Regions from separate parts of the Vescimonas coprocola genome, predicted to be linked through region 1. Evidence: a T-box and tRNA genes for the amino acid it is inferred to sense, from the RefSeq annotation. Region 1 holds a T-box; the other holds one or more tRNA genes.
The links. The T-box of region 1 lies ahead of ileS (isoleucine--tRNA ligase). A T-box ahead of a tRNA ligase gene usually reads a tRNA of that ligase, here a tRNA-Ile.
Positions count from the first base shown of each region.

Region 1 (4,435 bases):
TGCACAGGAGCTGTCGCAGGCGCTGGCCTCCGTAGGTGTGGACGTGCTGTACCATACCGTGGTGGGCGACAACCCCCAACGGCTGGAGGAGGCGATCGCCATCGCCCGGAAGCGGGCGGACCTGCTGATCTTCACCGGCGGCCTTGGCCCCACCTATGATGACCTCACCAAGGAGACGGTCTGCCGGGTACTGGATGTTCCCCTGACCTTCCACCCGGAGGCGGCGGCAGACATCCGCCGCAACTTCGACATCATCTTCCACCGAGAGATGCCGCCCGGCACCCTGCATCAGGCGGAGCTGCCGGAGGGCTGTGAGGTGTTCTGCAATCGGGTCGGCACCGCACCGGGCTGCGTGTTCTGCGCCGGTGACGTGACGGCGGTGCTGCTGCCCGGCGTGCCGTCGGAGTGCCGCTACCTGACGGAGACGGCGCTGCTGCCGTGGCTGCGCCGCCAGAGCAGCGGGACCATCCTCTCCCACGACCTGAGGATCTTCGGCCTGTCGGAGCCGCAGGTGCAGGAGCTGCTGGGGGATCTGATGGATCAGGCGGTGAACCCGTCGCTGGCCCCCTATGCCAAGACCGGCGAGGTGATGCTGCGGCTCACCGCCAAGGGCGACAGTCCTGCCGCCTGCGAGGAGCGTATGGCGCCGCTGCTGGAGCAGGTGCGTGGACGGCTGGGCGCCTACCTCTACGGCATCGATGTCTCCGGATTGGAGGAGACAGTGCTGCACCTGCTGCACCAGCACGGCAAGACCTTCTCGGCGGCGGAGAGCTGCACCGGCGGCCTTATCGCAAAACGCATCACCGATCTGCCGGGTGCCTCTTGCGTGTTCCGGGGAGGTGTGGTATCCTATACCAATGAGGTGAAGGCCTCTGTGCTGGGCGTGCCGCAGGAGACGCTGGACCGCTATGGCGCCGTGTCCGAGCCGGTGGCAAGAGCCATGGCGGAGGGCGTGCGGCGCATCACCGGCAGCGACCTGTCCGTGGCCACCACGGGGCTGGCCGGCCCCGACGGCGACGACCGGGGAAACCCTGTGGGCACGGTGTTCGTGGCCCTGAGCACCCCGGAGCGCACGGCGGTGCGGCACATGAACTGCGGCAGCGGACGGGACCGGGTGCGGATGCTGGCATCCCACTGTGCCTTTGACCTGCTCCGCAGAGAGCTGGAACATTTACCGATCGAAGGAGAATGAACATGGCGAAGAAAGAACCCTATGATATGACCAACAACTACGCCCGTATGGAGCGGGACAAGCGCAAGGCCATCGGCAACCCCAACAAGAACATCCACCACAAGAAGAACGGCTCCAACTACCAGAAGGATACCGGCTCTATGGTCCGCAGCACCTCCGCCCGGCAGGAGCCGGAGAAGATGTCCACCACCATGAAGGTGCTCATCGGCGTGGTATTCGTGGTGCTGGTGGCGGCGCTGGTGCTGCGCAGCACCGTATGGAAGGATAACGTGGTGGCCGGTGCATGGATGATGGTGCTGGTGGGGGCCGTGTGCGGCCTCATGTACTACGTCCGCAAGCGCTATCCCGGCAAGCGCAAGGTGGGCGGCACCATGGATACCGTGATCTCCGCCCTGCTGATCCTGTTCTGCGTGGTGTATGTGGGCATGGGCGCCATGGCGCTGGTGGCCATGAATAAGTAAACTTTTCCCGTTGACAAACCCCGCAAAAGTGGGTATAGTAAAGGGAGAATATGCATATCTGCGAGGATGGGGACAGTAGCCCGTCCCTCCGATGCCAAGAGAGCCGCCGTATGGTGCAAGGCGGACACGGAGGACAGCGGTGAAGATCACCCCGGAGCATCCGGCTGAACCGGCAGTAAGCCCGGACGGCAGAGGGCCGTTATCTTCCCTTCCCCCCACGGCTCGTGGGGCAGAGCGGCCGCACCCGGTGCGGCAACAAGAGTGGTACCGCAGAGGTTTCTTAGTGGCCTTTGTCTCTTACGGAGACAAGGGCCATTTTTTTGTTTTCAAATATATTTTCATACACGGAGGTAACACATGGAGTACAAAAAGACGCTGAACATGACCAAGAGCGGCTTTCCCATGCGGGCGGGCCTGCCCAAGCGGGAGCCGGAGATGCTCAAGCACTGGGAGGAGCTGGACCTGTATCACGAGCTGCTGAAGAAGAACGAGGGCAAGCCCCGCTTCGCCCTGCACGACGGCCCTCCCTTCTCCAACGGCGCTCTGCACATGGGCCACGCCCTGAACAAGTCCATCAAGGACTTCATTACCCGCAGCTATGCCATGCGGGGCTACTACACCCCCTATATCCCCGGCTGGGACAATCACGGTATGCCCATCGAGAGCGCCATCATCAAGCAGAACAAGCTCAATCGCAAGGCCATGGGCGTGGCGGAGTTCCGCTCCGCCTGCCATGAGTTTGCCGACCACTATATCGACGTCCAGCGTCAGGGCTTCAAGCGCATGGGCGTGGTGGGCGATTGGGATCACCCCTATAAGACCATGGACCCCGCCTTCGAGGCGCAGGAGGTTCGTGTGTTTGGCAAGATGTATGAAAAGGGCTACATCTACAAGGGCCTCAAGCCCGTGTACTGGTGCCCCCACGACGAGACGGCGCTGGCCGAGGCGGAGATCGAGTATCAGGACGACCCCTGCACCACGGTGTATGTGAAGTTCCCCATGTACGACGATCTGGGCAAGCTCTCCCATCTGGATAAGAGCAAGCTGAACTTCGTCATCTGGACCACCACCATCTGGACCCTGCCCGGCAACCTGGCCATTGCCCTGCACCCGCAGGAGGAGTACGCCGTGGTCCGTGCCGACGGCGGCGAGATGTATATCATGGCCCGGCCGCTGGTGGAAAAGGTCATGAAGATCGGCGGCGTGGAACACTACGAGATCGTGGAGACCCACCCCGGCGCCTTCTTCGAGAATATGCTGGCCAGCCACCCCTTCCTGCCTAAGACCAGCCGTCTGGTGCTGGCGGATTACGTCACCATGGACTCCGGTACCGGCTGCGTCCACACCGCCCCCGGCTTCGGTGCCGACGACTATCAGACCTGCCTGCGCTACGGTATGGATATGGTGGTGCCGGTGGACGATCAGGGCCGCCACACCGACTATGCCGGCAAGTACGCCGGGATGAAGACCGAGGAGTCTAACCCCGTCATTCTGGCGGATATGAAGGAGAGCGGCGCTCTCTTTGCCAGCGAGGAGATCGTCCACAGCTATCCCCACTGCTGGCGCTGCAAGAAGCCCATCATCTTCCGGGCCACTCCCCAGTGGTTCTGCTCCGTGGAGTCCTTCAAGGACGAGGCCTGCGCTGCCTGTGAGGACGTGCGCTGGGTGCCCACCTGGGGCAAGGACCGGATGCGCTCCATGATCCTGGAGCGCACCGACTGGTGCATCAGCCGCCAGCGCCGCTGGGGTCTGCCCATTCCCGTGTTCTACTGCAAGGACTGCGGCAAGCCCATCTGCACGCCGGAGACCATCGACGCCGTCTCCCGCCTGTTCGAGGAGAAGGGCTCCAACGCATGGTTCGAGATGACGGCGGAGGAGATTTTGCCGGAGGGCTTCACCTGCCCCCACTGCGGCAAGTCCGCCGGCTTTGAGCAGGAGAGCGACACGCTGGACGGCTGGTTCGACTCCGGCTCCACCCACTTCGCCTCCATGGAGCGCACGCAGGGCTTCTGGCCCGCCACCATGTATCTGGAGGGCCTTGACCAGTACCGTGGTTGGTTCCAGTCCTCCCTGCTGACCGCCGTGGGCGCTCTGGGCCGTGGCGCTCCCTTCAAGGAGTGCGTCACCCATGGCTGGACCGTGGACGGTCAGGGCCGTGCCATGCACAAGTCCCTCGGCAACGGCGTGGACCCGGCAGAGGTGTTCAACAAGTACGGCGCCGATCTGCTGCGCCTGTGGGCCGGCTCCTCCGACTACCATGTGGATGTCCGCTGCTCCGACGAGATCTTTAAGCAGCTGTCCCAGAACTATCTGAAGTTCCGCAACACCGCCAAGTTCTGCCTGGATAACCTGACGGACTTTGACCCCAACACGCTGGTGGCCCCGGCGGATATGCTGGAGCTGGACAAGTGGGCCATGACCCGTCTCAACGCCCTCATCGCCAAGGTGTTCACCGCCTATGACAACTATGAGTTCCATGTGGTGTCCCACGCCGTCAACGACTTCTGCGTGGTGGAGCTCAGTTCCTTCTATTTCGACATCATCAAGGATCGCCTGTACTGCGACGGGGCCGAGAGCCTCAGCCGCCGCAGCGCCCAGACGGCCCTGTACCTGATCCTGGATGCCATGACCCGGATGTTCGCCCCCATTCTGGCCTTCACCTGCGACGAGATCTGGCTGGCCATGCCCCACCGTACCGGCGACGATGAGCGCAATGTGCTCCTCAATGAGATGGTGCAGCCCTACACCCAGTACGCTCTCTCCCCGGAGGAGATGGCCCGCT
Region 1 is NZ_AP023418.1:2,303,029-2,307,463, forward strand. It holds gene KJS28_RS11215 (competence/damage-inducible protein A) at 1-1,192, shown strand, start outside; gene KJS28_RS11220 (hypothetical protein) at 1,195-1,653, shown strand; T-box leader at 1,708-1,954, shown strand; gene ileS (isoleucine--tRNA ligase) at 2,011-4,435, shown strand, end outside.

Region 2 (4,435 bases), 230 kb from region 1:
TTCCGGCTTTCCCCCTCACCGGTCGTCCCTGACGGCTGTGATCTCCCCTACAAAGACTATGTGCGGCTGCCAGCCGCCCTGAAAGTCCGGGTACACCTGCGGCGCAGCGGCGTAATACGCCTGAATTTCCGGGGCCAGATCATCTTTGGAGAATTGGTGCTGATACAGCTTCTTACAGAGGAAGGTCAGATTCGCCTCCCGGAATGTCACACCCTGTCCCATGGTCACAGGCGTCAGCCCGGCAGCGGCAATCTTATCGCCGTCCCGGCCGGAGTGGGAGCCGATATAACTCAGCGCCTTTCGGCAGCTCTCCGGGTAAAAGCTCACCGTGAAAATGTCGCTGTCCCTTAAAAACTCACTGGTGTAACGGGCCGGGTGGACATAGACCGTAACGATGGGGCAGCTATGTCCCGCATGGCCCCAGATATTTCCTAGGCTTCCCCAGCTGACGGTACAGCTGTTGTAATGCGCCATGGACCCGGCGGTAACGATAGCCCACTGCTTATCAAACAGCTCAAAAATCTTGTATTCCTTCGCCTTGAATCCCTCCATGGGACACCTCCTAAATCTTCTTGTGCGCCGCCCGCAGCGGTCTATTGTGCCTCCACTCCCGCAAGCTTCAGGAATTTCTTGTCGCTCTGGATGCCCTGGGTCAGAAATTTCCCGTCCCGAAACAGGACATAGGTGGTCACCGGCGACGGCACATTCTGCGCCTGCTCCCTGCTGGTGACATGGATGACCTTCAAGGGAATATGATGCGCCTTGGCAGCCTCCACCACTCTCGGCACCCAGTAGTAGGTGAAGGGACACTGATCCGTGTAATAGAGCACGAAGCCGCTCTCCTCCACAATGGGCTGTTTGGCGCAGTCCTTGAATTTCGGCGGCTCTGCGCAGGGAACAAGAGGCAGATACAGCAATTCGATCCCGCATGCAGAGGTATCCGCCGTTGTGAAGCCCTTGTGCGCCAGGTACTTCGGGTCGGAGAGAAACTCACGCTTCCGTCCTTGGGCGGACAGGGTGCACAGACCCTTTCGCCCCTGCGCCTTGGCATCCCGGATGCACTCCGCCAGCAGGTCATTGGAGTAGCCGTGGCCTTTCATGGAGCCGGAGACCCACAGGCAGTTAATGTAGAGGTATCCCTCCGCCTGAATGGGAACCCATGCGTACTCCGCCGGGATATATTCGATGAAGCACTTGCCCCGCTCCCGGCTCCGGTAAAAGACCAGTCCCTCCGCAAACCGCTGCCTGAGCCATTCCTTCTTGACAAGACTCTGTTTGCCGGACATGGCGCAGCAGATGTGCTCTCCATCGATGTTGTCCTCGATGATCCGAATATAGTCCATGGAAGCCCTCCTTTGCCTGCGGAGAATTTTCTCCGTCGCACTTTTTAATAGGGTGCCGGATAACGGTTTTTCGCTTTTCCGGTGCCGCCTTCCGTGGGTCGGAGAGATAGATCTCGTGGTGGAGCCTTGTCTCGCTGAAATTACTGACATAGCCGTTCTCCGCCAGAAATTCGTCAGCGGCACAATTTCAGCGTCATTAATCCCCACGAAAAAGATCACAAAAAACAAGCTCTTATTCCTCGGATACACCCGTACCACCGTGACAGTTCTACCCCGCCATGAGTTCTGTCCGTAGGCCTTAATGCTCATATGAGATCTTCTTCCTACCTTTAGGGTATCATAAACCTCTCAGCGGAACAAGAACAAAACAAGAAAAATTTCCCGTCATAGCTGCAAGTTGGCCATCATAGGCAAAGAAAATTCCTGCCGACTTTCATCGGCAGGAATTTCGTTTTTGGCAGGGGCAGAAAGATTCGAACTCTCGACACGCGGTTTTGGAGACCGCTGCTCTACCAGCTGAGCTATACCCCTGTGTGGTGGGCCTTCGGGGACTCGAACCCGGGACCGGACGGTTATGAGCCGTCTGCTCTAACCAACTGAGCTAAAGGCCCAAGTGATCGGCTCTCTCGGCGGACATCATGTAAAAAGGAAGTGTGCCGCCACCTTACGAGTGGCGGCACACCCTTGGCGCCTTCTGTAGGGCTCGAACCTACAACCCTTCGGTTAACAGCCGAATGCTCTACCATTGAGCTAAGAAGGCGTGTTGGCGCTACCTATCTTCCCGGGCCGTCTCCAGCCAAGTATTGTGGGCAGAAGCGAGCTTAACTTCCGTGTTCGGGATGGGAACGGGTGGACCCTCGCCCTAATCAGCACCAACTATTGAAACCGTATCAGCGGTAACAAACAGTAGTATATGCACTTTTACGCAATTTGTCAAGAAGAAATGGTGACCCGTACCGGATTCGAACCGATGTTAAAGGCGTGAGAGGCCTCTGTCTTAACCACTTGACCAACGGGCCATTTTTTCCTTTATATTATCACACAAGTATCCTTGTGAAATAACCGTGGTACACCATCAGGGACTCGAACCCTGGACACCCTGATTAAGAGTCAGGTGCTCTACCAGCTGAGCTAATGGTGCATATCACTCAGATGTCTTTCGCTTACACCTTCAAAACCGAACAAAGAAGAGGATGGAAGGAAGGCCATTGCCTGCATAAATCGTAGGTCAAGCCCTCGGGCTATTAGTACCGGTCAGCTGCATACATTACTGCACTTCCACCTCCGGCCTATCAACCAGATCGTCTTTCTGGGCCCTTACTCCATAAAGGATGAGAGATCTCATCTTAGGGAGAGTTTCACGCTTAGATGCTTTCAGCGTTTATCTCGTCCGTACATAGCTACCCAGCTATGCCCTTGGCAGGACAACTGGTGCACCAGAGGTACGTCCATCCCGGTCCTCTCGTACTAAGGACAGCTCCCTTCAAATCTCTTACGCCCGCAACAGATAGGGACCGAACTGTCTCACGACGTTCTGAACCCAGCTCGCGTGCCGCTTTAATTGGCGAACAGCCAAACCCTTGGGACCGAATACAGCCCCAGGATGCGACGAGCCGACATCGAGGTGCCAAACCTCCCCGTCGCTGTGGACGCTTGGGGGAGATCAGCCTGTTATCCCCAGGGTAGCTTTTATCCGTTGAGCGATGGCATTTCCACTCACATACCACCGGATCACTAACTCCAACTTTCGTTACTGCTCGACCCGTCGGTCTCGCAGTTAGGCTCGTTTATGCGTTTACACTCAATGCACGATTTCCGTCCGTGCTGAACGAACCTTTGAGCGCCTCCGTTACTCTTTTGGAGGCGACCGCCCCAGTCAAACTGCCCGTCTAACAGTGTCCCCCGACCGGATTCACGGCCGCAGGTTAGGAAACCAGCAATACAAGAGTGGTATCCCACCGGTGACTCCACATAGCCTGACGACTATGCTTCCAAGTCTCCCACCTATCCTGTACATGCATTACCGATTCCCAGTATTAAACTGCAGTAAAGCTCCATGGGGTCTTTCCGTCTAGTTGCGGGTAACTGGCATCTTCACCAGTACTACAATTTCGCCGGGCAGGGCTGTTGAGACAGTGCCCAAATCATTACGCCATTCGTGCGGGTCAGAACTTACCTGACAAGGAATTTCGCTACCTTAGGACCGTTATAGTTACGGCCGCCGTTTACCGGGGCTTCAATTCAATGCTTCGGATTGCTCCTGACATCTCCTCTTAACCTTCCGGCACCGGGCAGGCGTCAGCTCATATACGTCATCTTTCGATTTAGCATAAACCTGTGTTTTTGGTAAACAGTTGCTTGGGCCTATTCACTGCGGCCCCTTTCGGGGCTCCCCTTCTTCCGAAGTTACGGGGTCAATTTGCCGAGTTCCTTAACAACCCTTCTCCCGTTGGCCTTAGGATTCTCTCCTCATCTACCTGTGTCGGTTTGCGGTACGGGCACCTTAGCATACACCGGAGCTTTTCTCGCCTCTCAGCATCGCAGACTTCCCTACTATATTTCAGTCCCTTTCGCCCAGCTCTACCAACGGCTGGGTTCTGCTATCTGAAAGTGTCCTTCCGGTTTAAGGTTCGGTGGCTACGGAATTTCTACCGTATGTGCATCGACTACGCCTTGCGGCCTCGCCTTAGCTCCCGGCTTACCTTGGGCGGACGAACCTTCCCCAAGAAACCTTAGATTTTCGGCCATTATGATTCCCACATAATTCTCGCTACTCATTCCGGCATTCTCACTCGTGTACAGTCCACCGCTCCTTCCGATGCGACTTCACCCCATACACGACGCTCCCCTACCACTGTCTTTAGACAATCCCAAGCTTCGGTTGTATACTTAGCCCCGTTACATTTTCCGCGCAGAGTCACTCGACCAGTGAGCTATTACGCACTCTTTTAATGAGTGGCTGCTTCTAAGCCAACATCCTGGTTGTTTTCGCAACTCCACATCGTTTTCCACTTAGCATACATTTGGGACCTTAGCTGTGGGTCTGGGCTGTTTCCCTTTTGACAATGAAACTTATCTCACACTGTCTGACT
Region 2 is NZ_AP023418.1:2,535,807-2,540,241, reverse strand. It holds gene KJS28_RS12325 (flavin reductase family protein) at 16-552, opposite strand; gene KJS28_RS12320 (YoaP domain-containing protein) at 594-1,343, opposite strand; partial or broken gene KJS28_RS12570 (GyrI-like domain-containing protein) at 1,384-1,518, opposite strand; tRNA gene KJS28_RS12315 (tRNA-Trp) at 1,799-1,874, opposite strand; tRNA gene KJS28_RS12310 (tRNA-Ile) at 1,878-1,954, opposite strand; tRNA gene KJS28_RS12305 (tRNA-Asn) at 2,029-2,103, opposite strand; rRNA gene rrf (5S ribosomal RNA) at 2,105-2,220, opposite strand; tRNA gene KJS28_RS12295 (tRNA-Glu) at 2,288-2,362, opposite strand; tRNA gene KJS28_RS12290 (tRNA-Lys) at 2,409-2,484, opposite strand; rRNA gene KJS28_RS12285 (23S ribosomal RNA) at 2,568-4,435, opposite strand, start outside.
Region 2: it has a tRNA-Ile gene. The T-box ahead of ileS (isoleucine--tRNA ligase) is inferred to sense a tRNA for this amino acid. The anticodon was not compared.